One region of the Colwellia sp. 6_MG-2023 genome, then DNA from elsewhere that is predicted to be linked to it. Evidence: predicted binding sites of a transcription regulator. Region 1 holds the regulator's gene; the other holds the start of a gene.
What was found. The regulator sigma-54, encoded in region 1, starts transcription at its own class of promoters, with help from an activator protein. The targets are predictions, from matches to a motif close to GTTGGCACGNNNNTNGNNT.
Positions count from the first base shown of each region.

Region 2: a site for sigma-54 is predicted at 1,872-1,890, ahead of Q4503_RS17140 (PEP-CTERM sorting domain-containing protein). Genes of this name have one in related genera too.

Region 1 is NZ_JAUOPP010000002.1:24,311-36,992, forward strand. It holds gene mgtE (magnesium transporter) at 1-678, opposite strand, end outside; gene Q4503_RS01805 (HPr family phosphocarrier protein) at 1,006-1,314, opposite strand; gene rapZ (RNase adapter RapZ) at 1,323-2,177, opposite strand; gene ptsN (PTS IIA-like nitrogen regulatory protein PtsN) at 2,248-2,700, opposite strand; gene hpf (ribosome hibernation promoting factor) at 2,718-3,005, opposite strand; gene Q4503_RS01825 (RNA polymerase factor sigma-54) at 3,050-4,561, opposite strand; gene lptB (LPS export ABC transporter ATP-binding protein) at 4,646-5,410, opposite strand; gene lptA (lipopolysaccharide transport periplasmic protein LptA) at 5,391-5,945, opposite strand; gene lptC (LPS export ABC transporter periplasmic protein LptC) at 5,935-6,585, opposite strand; gene kdsC (3-deoxy-manno-octulosonate-8-phosphatase KdsC) at 6,582-7,157, opposite strand; gene Q4503_RS01850 (KpsF/GutQ family sugar-phosphate isomerase) at 7,158-8,123, opposite strand; gene Q4503_RS01855 (calcium/sodium antiporter) at 8,150-9,136, opposite strand; gene mlaF (phospholipid ABC transporter ATP-binding protein MlaF) at 9,361-10,203, shown strand; gene mlaE (lipid asymmetry maintenance ABC transporter permease subunit MlaE) at 10,200-10,979, shown strand; gene mlaD (outer membrane lipid asymmetry maintenance protein MlaD) at 11,044-11,514, shown strand; gene Q4503_RS01875 (phospholipid-binding protein MlaC) at 11,541-12,251, shown strand; gene Q4503_RS01880 (lipid asymmetry maintenance protein MlaB) at 12,301-12,606, shown strand; gene Q4503_RS01885 (BolA family protein) at 12,631-12,682, shown strand, end outside.
Region 2 is NZ_JAUOPP010000033.1:456-7,486, forward strand. It holds partial or broken gene Q4503_RS17135 (retention module-containing protein) at 1-837, opposite strand, end outside; gene Q4503_RS17140 (PEP-CTERM sorting domain-containing protein) at 1,179-1,796, opposite strand; gene Q4503_RS17145 (1-aminocyclopropane-1-carboxylate deaminase/D-cysteine desulfhydrase) at 2,105-3,073, shown strand; gene Q4503_RS17150 (GatB/YqeY domain-containing protein) at 3,139-3,582, opposite strand; gene rpsU (30S ribosomal protein S21) at 3,630-3,845, opposite strand; gene tsaD (tRNA (adenosine(37)-N6)-threonylcarbamoyltransferase complex transferase subunit TsaD) at 4,092-5,153, shown strand; gene plsY (glycerol-3-phosphate 1-O-acyltransferase PlsY) at 5,186-5,779, opposite strand; gene folB (dihydroneopterin aldolase) at 5,903-6,289, shown strand; gene folK (2-amino-4-hydroxy-6-hydroxymethyldihydropteridine diphosphokinase) at 6,289-6,786, shown strand; gene Q4503_RS17180 (undecaprenyl-diphosphate phosphatase) at 6,818-7,031, shown strand, end outside.

The DNA of each region.
Region 1 (12,682 bases):
CAATTGCGCAACATCATGTTCACTCATATTAGCTTGTACAGCTTCTATTTCTGCATCAATCAACTTGGAAATGATAACCTCAGGTTTAGCGGTTATAATAGCGGCTAGTGACACAGCACCAATGAAGTGATTACTTCGGTCGACGACATAAAATGAGTCTGTTGCTTCAGGTAGTTGACCTTTTAAGCGTAAATAGCGTAATACTACGTCAACACTTACCTCAGGTTGTAGCGTAATGGTATCAGTGTTCATGATACCACCTGCTGTCTCTTTGTCATAAGATAGCGCAGTTTCTACCCGTGCTCTATCCTGAGAGTCCATAGAATCGAGAACTTTTCTATAAACAGTATCAGGTAAGGTACGTAACACTTCTGCTAGATCATCAACATCCATACCTTCAGCAACGGCAGCCAGTTTTTCAGGCTGCATGCTTTGTAAAATGCCTTTACGTACTTCTTCATTTAATTCTTCAAGTACTTCACCATGGTGTTCAGCATCAATAAGTTGCCATAATAATGCGCGACTCTTAGCTGGAGAAGACTCAAGGAATAGCGCGAGATCATAGGCAGACATGTCTTGTAATAATTTGCGTACATAGACAAACATACCACCATCAAGTGCTTCATTAATTTGGTGTAGTCTTTCTTGAATATATTCTTGTTCTATTAGATCCGGCATAGATATCTTACTTGAGCGTAGGGAATGATAAATACCAACGCTATTAAACACTTGAGAGTGGGTGTGTAATAGACTTAATATTTTTTATTATGGTTAAGTTTATCGTAACTTAGCGTTTCTTTCAGCTTTTTTACTTATTTAACTTGAACTTGGTTTAAGATATTTTTAATTAATTGAAAATATTAAGAATCTTACTTTTACTATACTCATGCTTGATAGTTTTCTACTTTTGACCTGCAAGCAGTAGGGAAAATCGAGCGTCAATAGCTAGTCTATCGCACGTAAATAGCTGTTTGAGGAATATTTATTAAGCCGATCTTGGGCTATTTATTCATCTTCATCAAACTTAGCTTCAATCAGCTGGCTTATAGCTTCTAATGCAGCGGGTGCATCGGTTCCTTGAGCGGTGACTGTTACATTTTTTCCTTGTCCACCAGCTAAGAGCATTATGGCCATTATGCTATTGGCGTCAGCTTCTTTTTCTTCTAATGATAGGGTTATTTGGGCGGAGAATTTCTGACAAAGTAAGGCTAATTTACTTGCAGCTCGGGCATGTAAGCCAAGTTTGTTAATTATAGTTAATTCTTTACTGACGATGATATCATCATGGTTCTTGTTATGCTTTTGAATAGACATAATGAGTTTTACTCTTTAATTTTCTTAATGTCTCGATGATGAGTTTGAACATGTTGTTGTTCTTTACTAAAGTTCTTTGCTAATAAATCAGCAATATAAACAGAGCGGTGTTTCCCACCCGTACAACCAATTGCAATAGTAACATAACTACGGTTATTGCGTTCTAGATGGGGTAACCAAGTCATCATAAAACTATTAATTTGCCAAATAAACTTTGTCACAATTGGCTGACTAGAAAGGAAGTCTTTTACTGGTTGCTCTAAACCTGTAAAAGGTTTGAGTTCAGTTTCCCAATGAGGATTAGGAAGAAAGCGTGCATCGAATACATAATCAGCATCAGCAGGAATACCGTGTTTAAAGCCAAAAGACTCGAAGACTAAAACCATTTTACCGGTTTTCTTTCCAAGAATTCTTTCTCGTACCAAGTCAGCTAATTGGTGCGGAGTTAGCTGGCTGGTATTGATATATAAGTCGGCATTGGTAGAAATAGGTGCTAATAGTTTCTTTTCGAGTGATATCGCTTGGTCTAGCGCAATATTCTCTTTAATTAGAGGATGTAAGCGCCTTGTTTCACTAAAACGACGAATAAGGTCATTGTCATCTGCATCTAAAAATAATGTAGTTACATCAACTGCATCAGGTAAATATTCAATGATCTCTACAATATCCTTAGGATTGTTAGGTAAGTTACGAACATCTAGGCTTACTGCAACATTGTCATAATCATTAATCACGGTATGGGTTAATGCAGGTAGTAAATTAACAGGAATATTATCAACACAATAATATCCTAAATCTTCTAATACTCTTAATGCAACTGATTTCCCTGAGCCAGAGCGGCCACTAACAATGATAAGTTTCATATTTTTAAGTTCCGCATGAATTAGCTATGCATTAGGTTTTATTGTGTAGAAATATATTTCAACTTATTGATTAAGCGGTTTGTTGAATAAGATCAAACATCTCTTGTTGGCTGGTGCATTTACGAACTTTTTTAGCTGTTTTGCGATCACTAAATAGTTTGGCAATACTTTGCAACGTTTCTAAATGCGCTTGCGTATTGTCTTCAGGTACAAATAGGCAAATAAATATATCAACAGGTCTATTATCAATTGCGTCGAAGTCAATTGCGTTTTCAGTAGTTAAAAACACGGCAATAGCTTTGTCTGTATTGTTTAGTCTGCCGTGAGGGATAGCGATACCGTTGCCGATACCAGTACTCCCCATTTTCTCTCTATTCATTAAGCTATCTAATAGATCTGTTGGGTTAGAGTCAATTAGTTCATTGGCGGCAAGTTGGCAAATTAGTTCAAGTAAACGCTTTTTGCTTTGAACTGGAACTGCACAACGTGTGCAGTTCAGTGTTAATATATTTTGTAGTGTCATAATTATAATGGATAAAACTAATGTTGTGTTATTTTGCCTTTGTATTTGAGTACTTGGCGATCTAGTTTATCCACCAAAGTATCTATCGAGGTATACATATCAGCACTTACTGCTGAAGCATGAATTTCACTGCCTTTTAAATGTATAGTTGCTTCAGCTATCTGTTCTAACTTTTCAACAGTCAAGACTACATGAACATTATTGATATGATCAAAATGTCGCTCTAATTTAGCTAATTTTGTTTCAACACAATCGCGTAATGATGACGTTATTTCTACATGGTGACCGGTAAGGTTAATTTGCATAAGTATGTTCCTTCTCTAGTTAATTCAGAAAATAAAGTCACAGGCTATAATAAACTCTTACGTTGGTTGGACGGTGGTATAGATAAGGATTCACGATACTTAGCTATAGTACGTCTAGCAACATTAATTCCTTGTTGTGCTAGTAAGTCTGCCATTTTGCTATCACTGAGCGGTTTAGCGGGTGTTTCTGCTAAAATGAGTTTTTTAATTAATGAACGTATGGCAGTTGATGAACATTCACCTCCATTTTCGGTACTAACATGACTTGAAAAAAAGTATTTTAATTCAAAAATACCTCTAGGCGTGTGCATATATTTTTGCGTAGTTACGCGAGATATAGTTGACTCATGCATATCCACGGCTTCAGCAATATCATTTAATACCATAGGTCGCATCGCTTCAGCGCCATGTTCTAAAAAGCCTTGTTGACGTTGTACAATGCAGTTAGATACTTTAAGTAAAGTATCATTACGTGACTCTAAACTTTTAATAAACCATTTAGCTTCTTGTAAGTTTGTTCGAATAAACTGTCCGTCATTACTAGAAGATTTTGTTGTTTTTGTCATGGCAGCATATTGTTGATTTACTGATAGCTTAGGAGCAGTATCAGGGTTTAATTCGACAACCCAACGACCATTTTTCTTTTCTACGGAAACATCAGGAATAACATATTGATCATCGCTTTTCACTACTGCATCACCAGGACGAGGATTTAAGCTCTGTATCAAACGCATTACTTCACGTAACTGTTCTTCTTTGAGGCGAGTTTTACGCATTAATTGTCGATAGTCACGATTACCGAGTAAGTCGATATGCTCGCCGATAATTAATTTACTTTCTTTTAAGTAAGGGGTTTCAGGATCAAACTGATTTAATTGAATAATTAAACAATCAGCGATAGAACGGGCTGCAACACCAACAGGATCAAAGACATTAATACGTTTTAATACCGCTTCGACTTCATCAAGTTCCAGTCCTTCTATACCAACACTTTCTAATATTTCTTCACTCGATACCGTAAGATAACCTGCTTCATCAACAGCCTCTATAATAGCGATAGCAACCGTGCGATCAGTTTCTGAAAATGGCGTTAATTCCATTTGCCATAAAAGGTGATCTTGTATTGAATCGATCGTTTCACCTTGATAGGTGTAATCTTCACTTGGGCTACTAATTGCCCCTGTATTTGACGTACCAGCACTGTAACTTTCTTCCCAAGTTGTATCAATGTTCAACTCTTCTGGTATGTCATTTTTCTCCATTGCTTCTGTTGTACTTATCTCATCAATAGAGGCTGATGAATCTTCACTTCCATCACTGGTAGATCGTTCTGTGATGGTGGCTGAAAAAGCTTCTTCAAGTTTATCTCTACTATCCTCTGAATTATTATCTGAGGTTTCTTGATCATTAATTTCAAGCAGAGGATTACTTTCAAGTACTTCTTGAATTTCTTGTTGAAGCTCTAACGTCGATAACTGCAAAAGCTTTATAGCTTGTTGCAGTTGTGGCGTCATGGTTAGTTGTTGTCCTATCCGGAGTTGCAGAGTTGGGCGCATCTACGTTGTCTTAATTCCTGTTATTATTGTTTATAGTTACTAACTTAGAGCAAGTATAGTCTACGAATTTATTATATATGTTAACTATAGCGTGAATTGCTCGCCTAGGTATACATCTCTTACCTTTTGATTAGCAAGAATTTGATTAGAATCTCCTTCTGCTATTATTTCACCGTGACTAACAATGTAAGCATGCTCACATACATCAAGTGTTTCACGAACATTGTGGTCAGTTATTAAGATACCAAGACCACGGTTTTTAAGATGAATAATTATTTTTTTTATGTCGCCGACAGAAATAGGGTCAACACCTGCAAAAGGTTCATCAAGTAATATAAATTCAGGATCTGCTGCTAAAGCGCGGGCTATTTCTACGCGTCTTCTTTCCCCTCCTGATAAACTCATACCTAAATTATCTTTAATATGGCTGATATTAAATTCTTCTAAGAGGTGCTCTAATTTTGTTTGCCTTTCATTTTCATTAAGGCCTTTTCGAATTTGTAATATTGCCATAATATTTTCAGTAACGGTTAGTTTTCTAAAAATAGACGCTTCTTGAGGTAAATACCCAATACCTCGACGTGCGCGTTCATGCATAGGCGATAGTGTTACATCTTCGTCATTCAGCATTATTTGGCCATTATCATTGGGTACTAAGCCAACAATCATGTAAAAAGAAGTCGTTTTTCCTGCTCCATTAGGCCCCAGTAAGCCAACAATTTGTCCTGAGCTTACCGCTAAACTAACGTTTTTAACAACTTTTTTGCTTTTGTAAGCTTTTGATAGGTTTTTAGCTATCAAAGTCGAATTATTAGCTTCGCCGTTATTATTATTGCTTGTTACTGTCATTACTTTTCTTATCTTGTTGAGCTTTTATTTGAGCTGGCTGCAAAACAGTGGTTACTGAATCATTATCACTACTGATAGCTTCCAATTTCTCATTTAGCGTATTGTAAGTGATTATTTCTCCTGTCACTTTACTACCTGCTTGTTGTACTTGCGCATTACCTGAGATGGTAATGATATTTTGATCTGGTTGATAGGTTATCTCATTAGCTTGCAAGCTGATTAAACTACCATCTTCTAATTGTTGTTTGAAAACAGCAGGTTCACCTTTGGCAAGGTAAGTGTCTTGTTTTTGTTGAGTTTTATCATCAACTTTACTGTAAACTTGAACAATATCAGCACTAATCGAAATAGAGCCTTGGTTTATACTAACGTCATCTAAATAACTCGCTATTTTATTTTTTAAATCAGCTGATTGACGTTTCGATTTTATCGTGATTTCTTGTGTGAGATCTTTCTTAGCCGCGCATACTGGAAGTGCTAACGAGAGCAGTAATGAGCTTAATAAGAAACCTTTGCTAATTTTTTTAATTGTCATTTAGAGGGTAACCATTATTTTTTTTGTAAATAGTACGTACATGTTCGGTTAATGTCATCTGTTTAGTGTTTAAGTCAATTATTAAACCTGAGCCATACATAGTGAAGTCTTTTCCTTGCACCATTACCGTTTGATCTGAGCTAATGATATTAGTATTTAAATCAAGCTCTAAATATTTGCAATGAATTTCTTGTATTAAACTATTTTTATCAGTTGCACTTAAGTGTACTCGATGATTTAAAATAACCCTATTATTTTTATATAGCGTTGCTTCTTTAGCGCTAAGCTTCCATGGTGCATTTTTTGTTAGTTTGTTGCTCGAGCTATTTTCATTTGCTAAATCGGAGCCGTCAATATTATCTTTCGATGATGCTTGGGGATACAATGTGTACTTAGGTAGCTCGAAGTGTGTTAGTTCAAGTTTGGCATAATGCTCCATTCTCTTAGCAATAATAGCATGTGAAAGTACGCCTGAATCGGTGTAAATATCAGTTTTAAGTGCTTCCGCTATAAAGTCAGGTGTGAGTTCACTGTCGATGACTTCACCTGGTATTATTTTTGACTGTCGCCATTCGATTATTCCATAAACCGTAGCGGCTAATAGCAAGATTAAAAAGGCTAAAAAATTTATCCGTGTCATACACTCGCGCCTGTAGCATTATCAATAGTGTCTTGACATTGCATTATCAAGTCGCAAACTTCTCGTACTGCGCCGAAACCACCATTAATAAAGCTTGTATAATTAGCTTTTGCTGATACAGCTGGATGTGCATCAGACACAGCAATACCTAAACCAACGTGTAAAATACATGCTAAGTCTGGAATATCGTCTCCTATGTAAGCTACTTCATCAGGGGTTAAATTAAGTTTTTGAATTAAAGTCATCAGTGCAGGCAATTTATCTTCTTGCCCTTGTATAATGTGTTTAACATTTAAAGCTGACATCCGGTTAGCTACAATAGCTGAACGTCTACCAGTGATTATTGCAACCTCTACACCACTATTACCAAGTGCTTTTATTCCAAAGCCATCTTTAGTATGGAATGCTTTAAGTTCTTCGCCATCATTACCTAAATAAATACGACCATCTGAAAAAACACCATCAACATCACAAACAAGTAATTTAATTTTTTTGGCTCGTTCTAATACGTTTAGTGATACATCACCATAAAGTGTATTAGAATTTTGAATAGTATTAGTGATATTTTCCATTTAAAGAACTCCTGATCTTAGTAAGTCATGCATATTCATTGCACCAATAGGTATTTGTTTTTCATCAACGATAATCAAACCATTGATTTTTTTATCTTCCATTATATTTAGCGCTTGCGCTGCTAACATGTCTGCTTGTGCTAAGGTTGGGAATTTAGTCATAACGGTTGTTATATTGTCCCGATGAATATCAATTTGTAAATCAAGAATTCTCCGTAAATCACCATCAGTAAATAAACCAACAAGTTGCTTATGTTTATTAACAACGGCGGTCATGCCTAAGCCTTTAAGTGACATTTCCACTAATGCGTCTTTTATCAATGCATCTTCTGAAATAATAGGAATACGATCGCCTTGATGCATAATATCACTCAAGCGAAGTAATAAACGTTTACCTAAACTACCACCAGGGTGAGATAAAGCAAAGTCATCTGCGGTAAACCCACGAGCATTAAGTAGAGCAACGGCAATAGCATCGCCCATTACTAATGTTGCAGTAGTACTGGACGTTGGAGCTAATCCTAATGGGCAAGCTTCAGCCGAAACCTTGATACAAATATGTGTATCAGCTAATTTGGCTAATGTAGAGTTGATATTGCCCGTCATAGCGATGAGTGTTGCCCCAATGCGTTTTATCACAGGCGTAATCGCGAGAACTTCGCCTGTTTCACCTGAATTAGAAATTGTTAGTACAACATCGTCTTTGGTGATCATACCCAGATCACCATGACTGGCTTCACTTGGGTGAACAAAAAAAGCAGGGGTGCCCGTACTTGCTAATGTGGCTGCTATTTTACCGCCAATATGTCCCGACTTCCCCATACCAATAACAATAACACGGCCTTGGCAGTTAAACATTAATTGACAGGCGTATTCAAAGTTATGGTCAATATATTGTAATAACTCTTTAATTGCTTGTTGTTCAATGTTAATTACATTTTTAGCAAGTTTTTTAAAGTTTTTCATGGCTCAGCTTAAACTAATATTTTGTGCTAGTTAATGGTTGTTTGGCTATAAAGTAATGCTTGATAACCACAAAAACACATTAATAATAATGCACCTTTTATGCGGGTAAGTCTAAAGCAGCCCGCTTTACGGCTAAAACACAGTAAAAATAGTAACCCTGTGATTGCGAGCATAATAGGAATGTCGCGAATCGATGCTTCAGGATTTATTGGGCCTGGTGCGATAATACCTGCAAAAGGCAATACTGCTAGTATGTTAAAGAGGTTAGAGCCGACAATATTCCCCATCGCTAAGTCATCTTCTTTCTTTAAGATGCTCGCAATACTTGCTGCTAATTCAGGCAAGCTTGTGCCAATAGCAATAATAGTTAAACCAATAACAAGATCACTAATACCATAGGCTTTTGCAATAAATATTGAAGAATCAACAAGGAAGTGAGCGCTTAATACTAATAAAACAATACCAGCGATTAACCAAAAAATAGATTTGGATGTACTTGTTGCTTCTGGTATATCTTGTTCAGCTTCAATAATTAAAGGGTCATCAATTTTGTTGGCTTTTCGTTGTCGCATGGCCTTGATTAATAAAATTGATATAAAACCGAAAAAACTCACCATTAAAATAATACCTTCAGTCAAACTAAAGAAATTATCAGAAATCATCCAGTAAGCTACTAAAGAAAATAGCAATAAAAGTGGCAATTCTTGTTTAATGGTTGAAGAGGATACCATTAGGGGTTTTATTAAGACGCTAAGACCTAACACTAGTGCTATATTGGTAATATTTGAACCAACCGCGTTACCAATAGCTGTATCAGGGCTTCCTTGCAAAGATGCTGCCGCAGCTACCATCATTTCGGGAGCTGATGAGCCCATGGCAACTATCGTTAAACCAATGATCATTGGTGAAACGCCTATATTTCTTGCTAATGATGATGCACCTAAAACAAATTTATCCGCACTCCACACGAGTACAGTAAGGGCAATTAATAATATTCCAACGTGTTCTAACATTTATGACTCCAGTTTTGAGGTGCAAATTGTCGCTGTTTGTAACAGAAAAAAAAAGGAATTAATTCGATTAAAAGAAAATAAGCGATATAAAAAGCTAAAAACATCCCTTTTTACATTTTCTAACACTTAATGATGCTTATTATTCACTAAATTGTGAATTTTTAGTGAAGAATTTGAGGTGGTCAGGTAAAATCGTTTTTAATCAATAAGGCATAATTAATAATATGATCGAAAACGATAAGCATGAGAATTTAGTTGATATACATAATCTAACCTTTAAACGAGGTGAGCGGGTTATTTATAATGATATTAGTTTGTCTATACCTACAGGTAAAGTTACCGCCATTATGGGGCCAAGTGGTATTGGCAAAACTACTTTATTACGTTTAATTGGCGGGCAGATTAAACCTGAATCTGGAAAAATCTTATTTGCAGGTAATGATATTCCGCAGCTTTCTCGAAAAAATCTATATGAAACGCGTAAACGTATGAGCATGCTTTTTCAAAGTGGCGCGCTTTTTACAGATATGAATGTTTATGACAATATTGCTTTTCCTATTCGTGAACATAGTCAGTTACCTGAAGCTATAATTGAAAAAATAGTATTGATGAAACTTGAAGCCGTAGGATTACGCGGTGCACGAGATTTACATCCTAATGAACTCTCTGGTGGTATGGCTCGACGTGTTGCTTTAGCACGTGCAATAGCACTTGATCCTGAATTAATTTTATACGATGAACCTTTTGCGGGACAAGATCCGATATCTATGGGGGTAATTGTTCGTTTAATTCGTTCGTTAAGCGATGCTTTAGGTTTAACATCTGTTGTTGTGTCTCATGATGTACCAGAAGTAATGAGTATTGCTGACTACATTTACATTATTGCGGAACAAAAAATTATTGGTCAAGGAACTCCTGATCAAATTAGAAATCATAACTCTTCATTGGTTAAACAGTTTGTGCATGGCGAGGCTGATGGCCCAGTGCCTTTTCACTTTGAAGCGCCTAATTATCAAAATGAATTAATTAAAGGTTCAAACGCGTTAAGCGAAAGAGGGAAGCGTTGATGAATCAATTACAGCTATTAGGTAGAAATACTTTAGCGTTAATTAGTGGGTTAGGGCGGGCAGTTATTGTTTTACTCTCGGCATTACTTCATATTCCTAACATTCGCAAAGGAACGCCACTGTTAATAAACCAATTGTACAGTATTGGTGTGATGTCATTAGTTATTACGGTTGTTTCTGGTGGCTTTATCGGTATGGTGCTAGCGTTACAAGGCTATACCATCTTGGTGAGTTATGGTGCAGAAGCAAGTCTTGGACCTATGGTTGCCTTATCCTTGTTGCGTGAATTAGGTCCTGTCGTTGCTGCGTTATTGTTTGCTGGCCGTGCTGGTTCAGCACTGACAGCTGAAATAGGCTTGATGAAAGCGACTGAACAATTATCAAGTTTAGAAATGATGGCAGTAGACCCTTTACGCCGTGTAATTGCTCCACGGTTTTGGGCTGGATTTATTAGCTTACCGCTATTAGCCGCTATATTCTCTATGGTGGGGATATTAGGAGCCCATTTAGTTGGTGTTGACTGGTTAGGAGTTGATTCTGGTACTTTTTGGTCTGTTATGCAGGCGCAGGTAGATTTTAATAAAGATATTTTAAATGGTATTATCAAAAGTGTAGTTTTTGCTTTTGTTGTTACTTGGATTGCTGTTTATAAAGGGTTTGATTGTGAACCTACCTCTGAAGGTATTTCAAGAGCCACAACTTCAACTGTGGTACAATCATCGTTATTAGTCTTAGCACTCGATTTTGTTTTAACGGCATTGATGTTTGCAAGGTAATATTGATTGTGAATACCTGCTTTGTTTGGGTGTTAAGTAAATTTAAAAGGCGTTTGGTGAAAACATGTTGTCAAAAAAAGTAGAGTTATTGGTAGGTTTTTTTGTTGCTTTAGGTATTGCTGCATTACTTGTGTTGGCACTTAAAGTTGCTAATACGGGGATGTCGGGGGGAGGTGAGCATTACAACCTTTTCGCCAAGTTTGATAATATTGGTGGATTAAAAGTTCGTTCTCCTATTAAAGTAGGTGGCGTTGTTGTAGGTCGTGTTAGTGATATCTCTCTTGATGAAACAGATTATACGCCTGTGGTTACATTAGAGATTTACAGTAAATATAATCAATTTTCAGAAGCAACGTCAGTCGCTATTTTAACTGCTGGATTATTAGGTGAACAATATATAGGTCTTCAACCTGGCTTTATGATTGAATCGTTAGATATTCTTCAACCCAATGACTTTATTGAAGATACCAAACCTGCTTTAGTTTTAGAAGAATTAATAGGGCAGTTTTTATTTAGCCAAGGAAGTGGTGATTAGTAATGAAAGAGGAAAAAGTCCATAAAATGATAAATTTAAAAACCACATTATTTCTTGTTGTTATTTTATCTTGTTTATCAATACAAAGCAGCTTTGTATTTGCAGCTCAACAAGCAACGAATAATATAGAAGATGAAGAAACAGAAGACTTTGTTGATGCGTCTCGTATTTATGTCGATAAAAAAGACCCATATTTAATGATCAAGGAAGTTGCCGGTAATACCTTTAAGCGCTTTGCTGATGAACAACAAGCAATAAAAGCTGACCCAAATATTATTAAGAATATTGTTCGTGAAGAATTAATGCCTTACATTAATTATCAATATTCAGCATTTAAAGTTATTGGTAAGCATTTAAAGAATACTACCGAGCAAGAACGAAAAGAGTTTGTGCCGGTTTTTAGAGAGTACTTAATTACTTCTTATGCACAAGTTTTTACCTTATATGATAATCAAGTTGTGGAATTCTCTCCAGCTAAGGACTTTGCTGATAATAAAATTGTTGCAGTAGATACTCGTATTATTATGCCAGATAGAGAAAATATTGATGTTTCATTTAAAGTAAGAAAAAATAGAAAAACAGATGAATGGAAAGCCTTTGATATGATAGCAGAAGGTGTTAGTTTACTCGACAGTAAACAAGCTGAATTAGGCGGAGTTATTCGTCAAAAAGGCTTGCCCCATGTTACCGAGCTATTAAGAGAGAAAAGTGAGCGAGATATTGTTTTTAAAGACTAATTTGTCACGATAAAACATTAAGATAACCTCAGTAAATGGCGAAAAATTTGTGGATAAAATTACGTTAAATGTAACTGAAGATAATGGCGTGTTAGTTGGTGAATTAACACGACAAACAGTGATGCAAATATCTAAAAAAAGTATTAAGCAGATCATTACCCAGCAATCTTTAGTGATAGATTTACAACAAGTTACTCGAATTGATACGGCAGGGCTTGCTTGGCTTTTCTATTTATTAGAACAAGCGAATAGCAGTCGTTGTCAATTATCTTTTAGTAACATCCCAACAAAACTAAAAAATTTAATTAGCTTAAGTGGTGTAGAGGGTTTTCTACCTCTCGCTAACAAAAGCTAAGAATACCAGATTAAGGAATACCCTTTGGAAGTAATAGAAATAGAAAAATTGATAAATGACGCGCTAGAGCTTGATG
Region 2 (7,031 bases), on a different contig from region 1:
TACACCGTCACCGTCACTATCAACACTAAAGCTTGTCACTTTCAACCCAGCTTCAGAGCTTGAGGCATTGGTTAGTACACTACCTGAAGCAACTTCATCTTCCGCTATCTCGACTTGCTCATTATCATCAGTTAAATCAGATACTGGTGGTTCAGGTTCAGGTTCAGGCTCTGGTTCAGGCTCTGGTTCTGGTTCAGGCTCTGGTTCTGGTTCAGGCTCTGGTTCTGGTTCAGGCTCTGGCTCAGGTTCGGCTACTGGTGGTTCTGGCTCAGCTACTGGTGGCTCTGGTTCTGGCTCTGGTTCAGCTACTGGTGGTTCGGGGTCAACAACCGGAACTTGTTCATTAATAGTATCTGCTTCAAAATTTGCAGGTAAAGGAGCCGCGTTATCTTGTTCTGCAGTATCGTAACCCGCTTGTGCTAAAGTTTCATCACCCGTTCGATTCAAAGTTATAAAATCGGTTCCCTCGTTAGCAACTTCACCTGCAGCCGTCTCAGGAAGATCAACGTCATCTCCAGAGGCAATTAACTCTTGAATTGCCTCTATCTCATTCTGCAGGTTATCTATATCTGTAATTTCGACAGCGTTAAGCTCACTCTCTGTAGTAACGGTATCAACAATCTCTTCCTTGACTAATTCTCCTTCAGAATTAGAAACTCTCTGTTGACTACCATCAGCAAAAGTTAATATAAGTTCACTGCCATTTGCTAAGTTAACTGTCGTGCCTGATTGAATAATATCGCCAACTTGTAATATAGTATTTTCAGCCAAATCAATACTTACTTCACCAATAACATCGGTTACTTCGGCATTTGCTGGGTTAGTATAATTTTCCATAGACAACCTTCCTATTAATTTGGTTTACCATATCTTAAAAAGCATTTAACAAAACTTAATGAATGATTAGCAATAAAATACTATAAATTAAGCTTAACTAATATTATTTAAATAAAGTCTGTACTAGCTATCTTTTATCGGTTAATTACTCCATAAAGTCAATGGCGTAATTAAGAATAATTAAGGTTATTTGCTATAACTTTGATCTACATTTGGCTTTTAAGATTATGCGTTCAGAAGTAGGCAATATGAGGTGCTTTTACTAGTTTAACAATGAACAATATATAACAAATAAACAAATAGCGATGCCGAGCGACATCGCCAATTAATAACAAAAATTACTATTTATTTTTAAAGCGACGAGCTGTTAATCCCGCTAACGCTAATGCAAAAATAGCAAGTGTTGATGGTTCTGGAACCGATGTAGTCACAGATTTAAAAACATAGTTTATATTAGCCCCTGCAATTGCACGATCACCAATATAAGCTGAGAATGCACCATCAACATTATAGAAATCATTAGGCTCAACATAAGACTCATCTTTTGATACTACTCCAACGTTAACTCCATTGACTGTACCTCCATAAATATCATACCAAGCCTCATGGTTAACGGTATATTCGGAAATATCTAAAAAATCAAATAAGTCATAGATCGCAATATCATTAGTACTTATAGCATATTCTTGATCACCAGTAAGAGCACCAAAAGTATGTGTTGCAGCCTCAATACCATTAAAGTTAGCAATCTCAGTATTAGCACCGTTTACGATTTCCACATCTGTAGGTAGTTTATATTCAATTTCTGAAGGAACTAAGTCGTATGAGCCTACATACTCCCATTGCACTCCTGCATCATCAGCATATAAATCACCTACAATTAACCCTGCATTCGCTTTTCCTGCAACACAAAGAGTAAATAAACAAACCAAAACAACATTTATAATTTTAAAACTCATACTACTTTCCTTAAACCCTACAGAGGGTCAGTAATTAAATCATATAAAACGGTATAGATCTCTTAACAACAGATAAAGCAATCTGTGTGCCAAAAATCAAATACTCTTATATATCAATAACAAAAAGCATAAACAATATTTATTATTATGCTGACTGTTAAAAAACATGACAGAAAATATTCCCTAACTATCATTTTTAAATTCAATGTATACTTACTTTATAGCTTAACACTTATGCATTATATTTTCATCAATTGATTATATTTTACCCAAACCATCAACAATTACAATGATATTACTTATCTACCATGACCATTTTATCCGAACTGCAACCTCTACATCATCCACTATTTACGAAACATAACGTAGTAGTTCAAGTAAAGCGTGATGATAATATTCACCCAACTATTTCGGGTAACAAGTGGCGAAAACTTAAATACAATTTAGAACATGTGTTACGGAGTAAAGATATTAATGGTGTACTTAGCTTTGGAGGCAGTTATTCAAACCACATACATGCTTTAGCATTTGCTTGTTTCCAAAAAGGTATACCTTGTGTAGGCTTCATCCGTGGTGAACAACAATATGCCAATAATTACACGTTAACATGGGCTAAATACTGGGGAATGGAGCTACATTTTATTGATCGTAAAACTTATCGTCGCAGACACGACATTGATTATTTAACCGAATTACAGCGACAGTATCCTAATTACTTTATAGTGCCCGAGGGTGGCAGTAACACACTAGCAATTAAAGGTGTTGCAGAAATAATCACAGAATTAAATAAACAAACTGATTACGACACATTAATCACGCCAGTAGGTAGTGGTGGCACTTTAGCGGGTCTTATCACTGGAGACCTCAACTCAAATGTGAATTTGCATAAACTATTAGGAATCGCTGTATTAAAAGAAGCCGATTACTTAACAAATACTATAAACAAATTATTACCAGGGCCAGTAAAATTGCATGATAACTGGCAATTACTCACTAACTTTCATCGTGGTGGTTATGCAAAGTTTAGCCAATTAGATGCCAACCGTATACTTGAATTTAACCGTATCACCAGTGTTGATTTTGAACCTGTTTATTCGGGAAAGATGCTTTTAGCGTTTATTGATTTACTTGAGCAAGGGTATTTTGCTAAAGGAGAGCGAATTATCTTATTACATACTGGTGGTATGCAAGGACTTGGTGGAATGATTGAACGTGGAATTTTAAAAACTGAACATTGGCGAGAGCCTGAAAAAGTAAACTTAATAAAAAAGCCGTAATAACTAAAGTTATTACGGCTTCTTATAAACTATTAACTCTTGCTGCTTAATTTCCAGATAGTACGCTAATTTAAAGCGGCTTTTATTTGGCCACTTACTACGCCCATATCGGCTCTACCTTGCATCAAGGGTTTTAATGTTGCCATTACCTTACCCATGTCAGCCATTGAGGCTGCACCAGTATCTGTAATAGCTTGATTAATTAAGTCGTTAATTTCTGCATTAGTTAAAGGTTGAGGAAGAAAGAACTCTAAAGCACTTACTTCTTCAGCTTCTTTCACAGCTAATTCATCACGACCACCATCAGTAAACATTTTGATTGATTCTTTACGCTGCTTAACCATTTTGGTTAATACGGCAATAACATTCTCATCAGTTGCTTCGGTGTTATGATCAATTTTTGCTTGTTTCACTGCAGATATAGCCATACGAATAACACCTAGACGTAATTTGTCTTGGGCACGCATGGCATTTTTCATTTCATCTTGGAGCTGAGTTAGAAGTAACATCTAATTATACTCCAAAGGTTACTAAGGACATTCTAAATAGAATGCTTTTAGTACATGCGAACGTGGCGTGCGTTCTCACGAGAAACTTTTTTCGCTGCACGTTTTACAGCAGCTGCTTTTTTACGCTTACGTTCCCAAGTTGGCTTTTCGTAACATTCGCGACGACGAACTTCAGAAAGGATTCCTGCTTTTTCACATGAACGTTTAAAACGACGTAATGCTACGTCAAATGGTTCGTTTTCTCTTACTTTAATTACTGGCATGTACTTTTTTACCTTAGTATTATATCTATATAAATCGGTGTTTAACTTCGATCTCTTAGTAAATTCTTTCTATTTAAAAAATAAACTCAATCTTGTTTACACCCGCTCTATCAAAAATGGGTGACGTATTCTACTGCTAAGTGCTAAGTGATGTAAAGATTAATCTCGCTCCTGTATCAAATATAGTAGCGAAATATCACTAGGACAGGTAAAATCGTCTCTTTTAAGTGAATCAAAAATAATTTTATGCGAATTTTAGGTATTGAAACTTCTTGCGACGAAACAGGTATTGCTATTTACGATGATGGGCAAGGCAATCGTTCTGAAGGGATCTTAGCCCACCAGCTTTATAGTCAAATTGCTGTACATGCTGATTATGGCGGCGTTGTACCTGAACTAGCTTCTCGTGATCATGTTCGCAAAACAATCCCTTTAATTCAAGCGGTATTAAAAGAAGCTAATTTAACCCCCAAAGATTTAGATGGCGTTGCATACACTGCAGGTCCTGGACTTGTTGGCGCACTATTAGTTGGTTGTTCAATTGGTCGAAGCTTAGCTTACGGTTGGAACTTACCAGCAGTACCGGTCCATCATATGGAGGGGCATTTATTAGCTCCTATGCTAGAAGATGATGTACCTGAATTCCCATTTGTTGCACTACTTGTATCAGGTGGCCACACCATGCTTGTTCGTGTCGACGGTATTGGTCAATATAAATTACTAGGTGAATCTGTTGATGACGCAGCTGGAGAAGCTTTTGATAAAACAGCGAAATTGTTAGGGCTAGACTACCCAGGCGGCCCTGCGTTATCAAAAATGGCCGAATCAGGTGTTGCTGGTAGATTCAAATTACCTCGCCCTATGACAGACAGACCAGGTTTAGATTTTAGTTTTAGCGGTTTAAAAACAGCAGCTGGTACGTTAGTTAGAAAAGAGTGTTTCTCTGCAGATGGCAAAAGCTTCTCGGATGATATACTTAAACAAACCCATGCAGATATTGCTAATGCTTTTCAACAAGCTGTCGTTGATACCTTAGCCATAAAGTGTAAACGTGCTTTACAACAAGAGAATTTAAATCGCTTAGTCATTGCTGGTGGTGTTAGTGCGAATACAGCACTACGAGAAAAATTAGCCATTACCACTAAAAAACTTGGTGGTAGTGTATTTTATCCTAGACCTGAATTTTGTACTGATAATGGCGCTATGATTGCTTATGCAGGCTTACAAAGATTAAAAGCAGGCACACACGCAGATCTAACTTTTAAAGCCAGTCCACGTTGGTCATTAGATAGCTTACCTGCAGTTTAAAGCAATACAATGATGATAGTAAATTAAATCGACTAATTTATTTTTGTAGAGATTTTACTTTCTGTTCCTTTAAGTAAACGAACAATATTGTCTTTATGGCGTAATATAATTAACGCACTCAACATTAAAGCCGGATAAACATAAAGCGGCTTTAATATAAAAATATACAACGGCGCCAAAGAAACAGTAACAATAGCCGCTAAACTTGAATATTTAGTTAATTTTGCCACTGTAAGCCAAGTAATAATCAGTAAAAATCCTAAACCTAAGCCAATAGGTAATAAAGTTCCTAAGGCGGTAGCCACTGCTTTACCACCTCGAAAATTAAAAAATATTGGATACATATGCCCTAGACAGGCTGCGACACCAATAATCCCCAAATCTAAAGGCTCAACTTGCAAGAAATAAGCACTCCATACTGGTAAAGTGCCTTTTAATATATCTAAAAACAATACAGTAGCAGCTGTCAGTTTATTACTTATTCTTAAAACGTTTGTTGCACCAGGGTTATTTGACCCTGTTGTTCTAGGATCAGGTAAGCCAAGCACTCTACACACTAAAATAGCACTTGAAATAGAGCCTAATAAATAAGCAGCAATGATCATAGCAAAGGTTAATAGCAACATAATAATAAGAATTATCACAAATATAACAATTTTCTTTATTCTATCTTGTTATCTGCTAGTTTTTCTACACTTGCACAGGTAAACTCGCTTTTTATTTTGTAAAAATGATTCAATAGGTAACAAATGGACAAGGTTTTTATCAAAGGGCTAGCTATTCAAACCACCATTGGCTTTTTTCAATGGGAAAAAGAAATCAAACAAACCTTAGTTATTGATGTAGACATGGCTTGGGATACTGCAAAAGCAGCTATAAATGATGAACTTGAAAAAACGTTAGATTATGCAGAAATATCCACAGCGATAGAAGCATTTGCTAATGACAACCCTGTTGATTTATTAGAAACATTGGCTGAACGTATGGCAAGTTATTTAATGTCACAGTTTCACATCCCTTGGTTACGACTCGCTATTGGCAAACCCGGAGCAGTACATAATGCTATCACTGTGGGTGTAGAAATTGAACGTGGTACGCTTGAACAAACTAAACTTCATAATGAAACTACAAAATAATGGCTGATATTTATATTTCTTTAGGTAGTAATATTGAGCGTGAATACCATGTTAAACATGGTCTTGAAGCACTTGCTATTACTTTTAATATTCCTTTTGCACAACTGTCCTTATCATCTTTATTTGAAAGTGAAGCTATCGGTTTCAGTGGTAACGCATTTTACAATATGGTTATAGGTATAAAAACTCACGATAGTGTCGAGCAAGTGGCTAGTAAGTTACGTAATATTGAAATTGATTATGGCCGAACACATGACGCGAAAAAATTTAGCCCTCGCACCTTAGATCTTGACTTATTACTCTACGACGACTTAATCATTGATACCCCAGCACAATTGCCTAGAGAAGAAATAGATAAAAATGCGTTTGTACTTTGGCCATTAAGTGAAATAGCGCCAACGCTTATTCACCCTTTATTAAAACTAAGCTATCAAACTCTTTGGCAAAATTATAATAAAACTAGCCAACACCTAAAAATCGTTAAAAATTGTTGGTAATCACCACAAGAAAAAGGGCACATAAAATATTATGACTACTTTAGAAATTATTATTTTAGCTTTACTTCAAGGCTTAACAGAGTTTTTACCCATTTCTAGCTCTGCTCATTTAATATTACCCTCTCAAATTTTGGGCTGGCAAGATCAAGGGCTAGCATTTGATGTTGCTGTACACGTAGGTACTTTATTAGCAGTCATGCTCTATTTTCGCAAAGAATTAGGAACAATGTCTGTTGCCTGGTTAA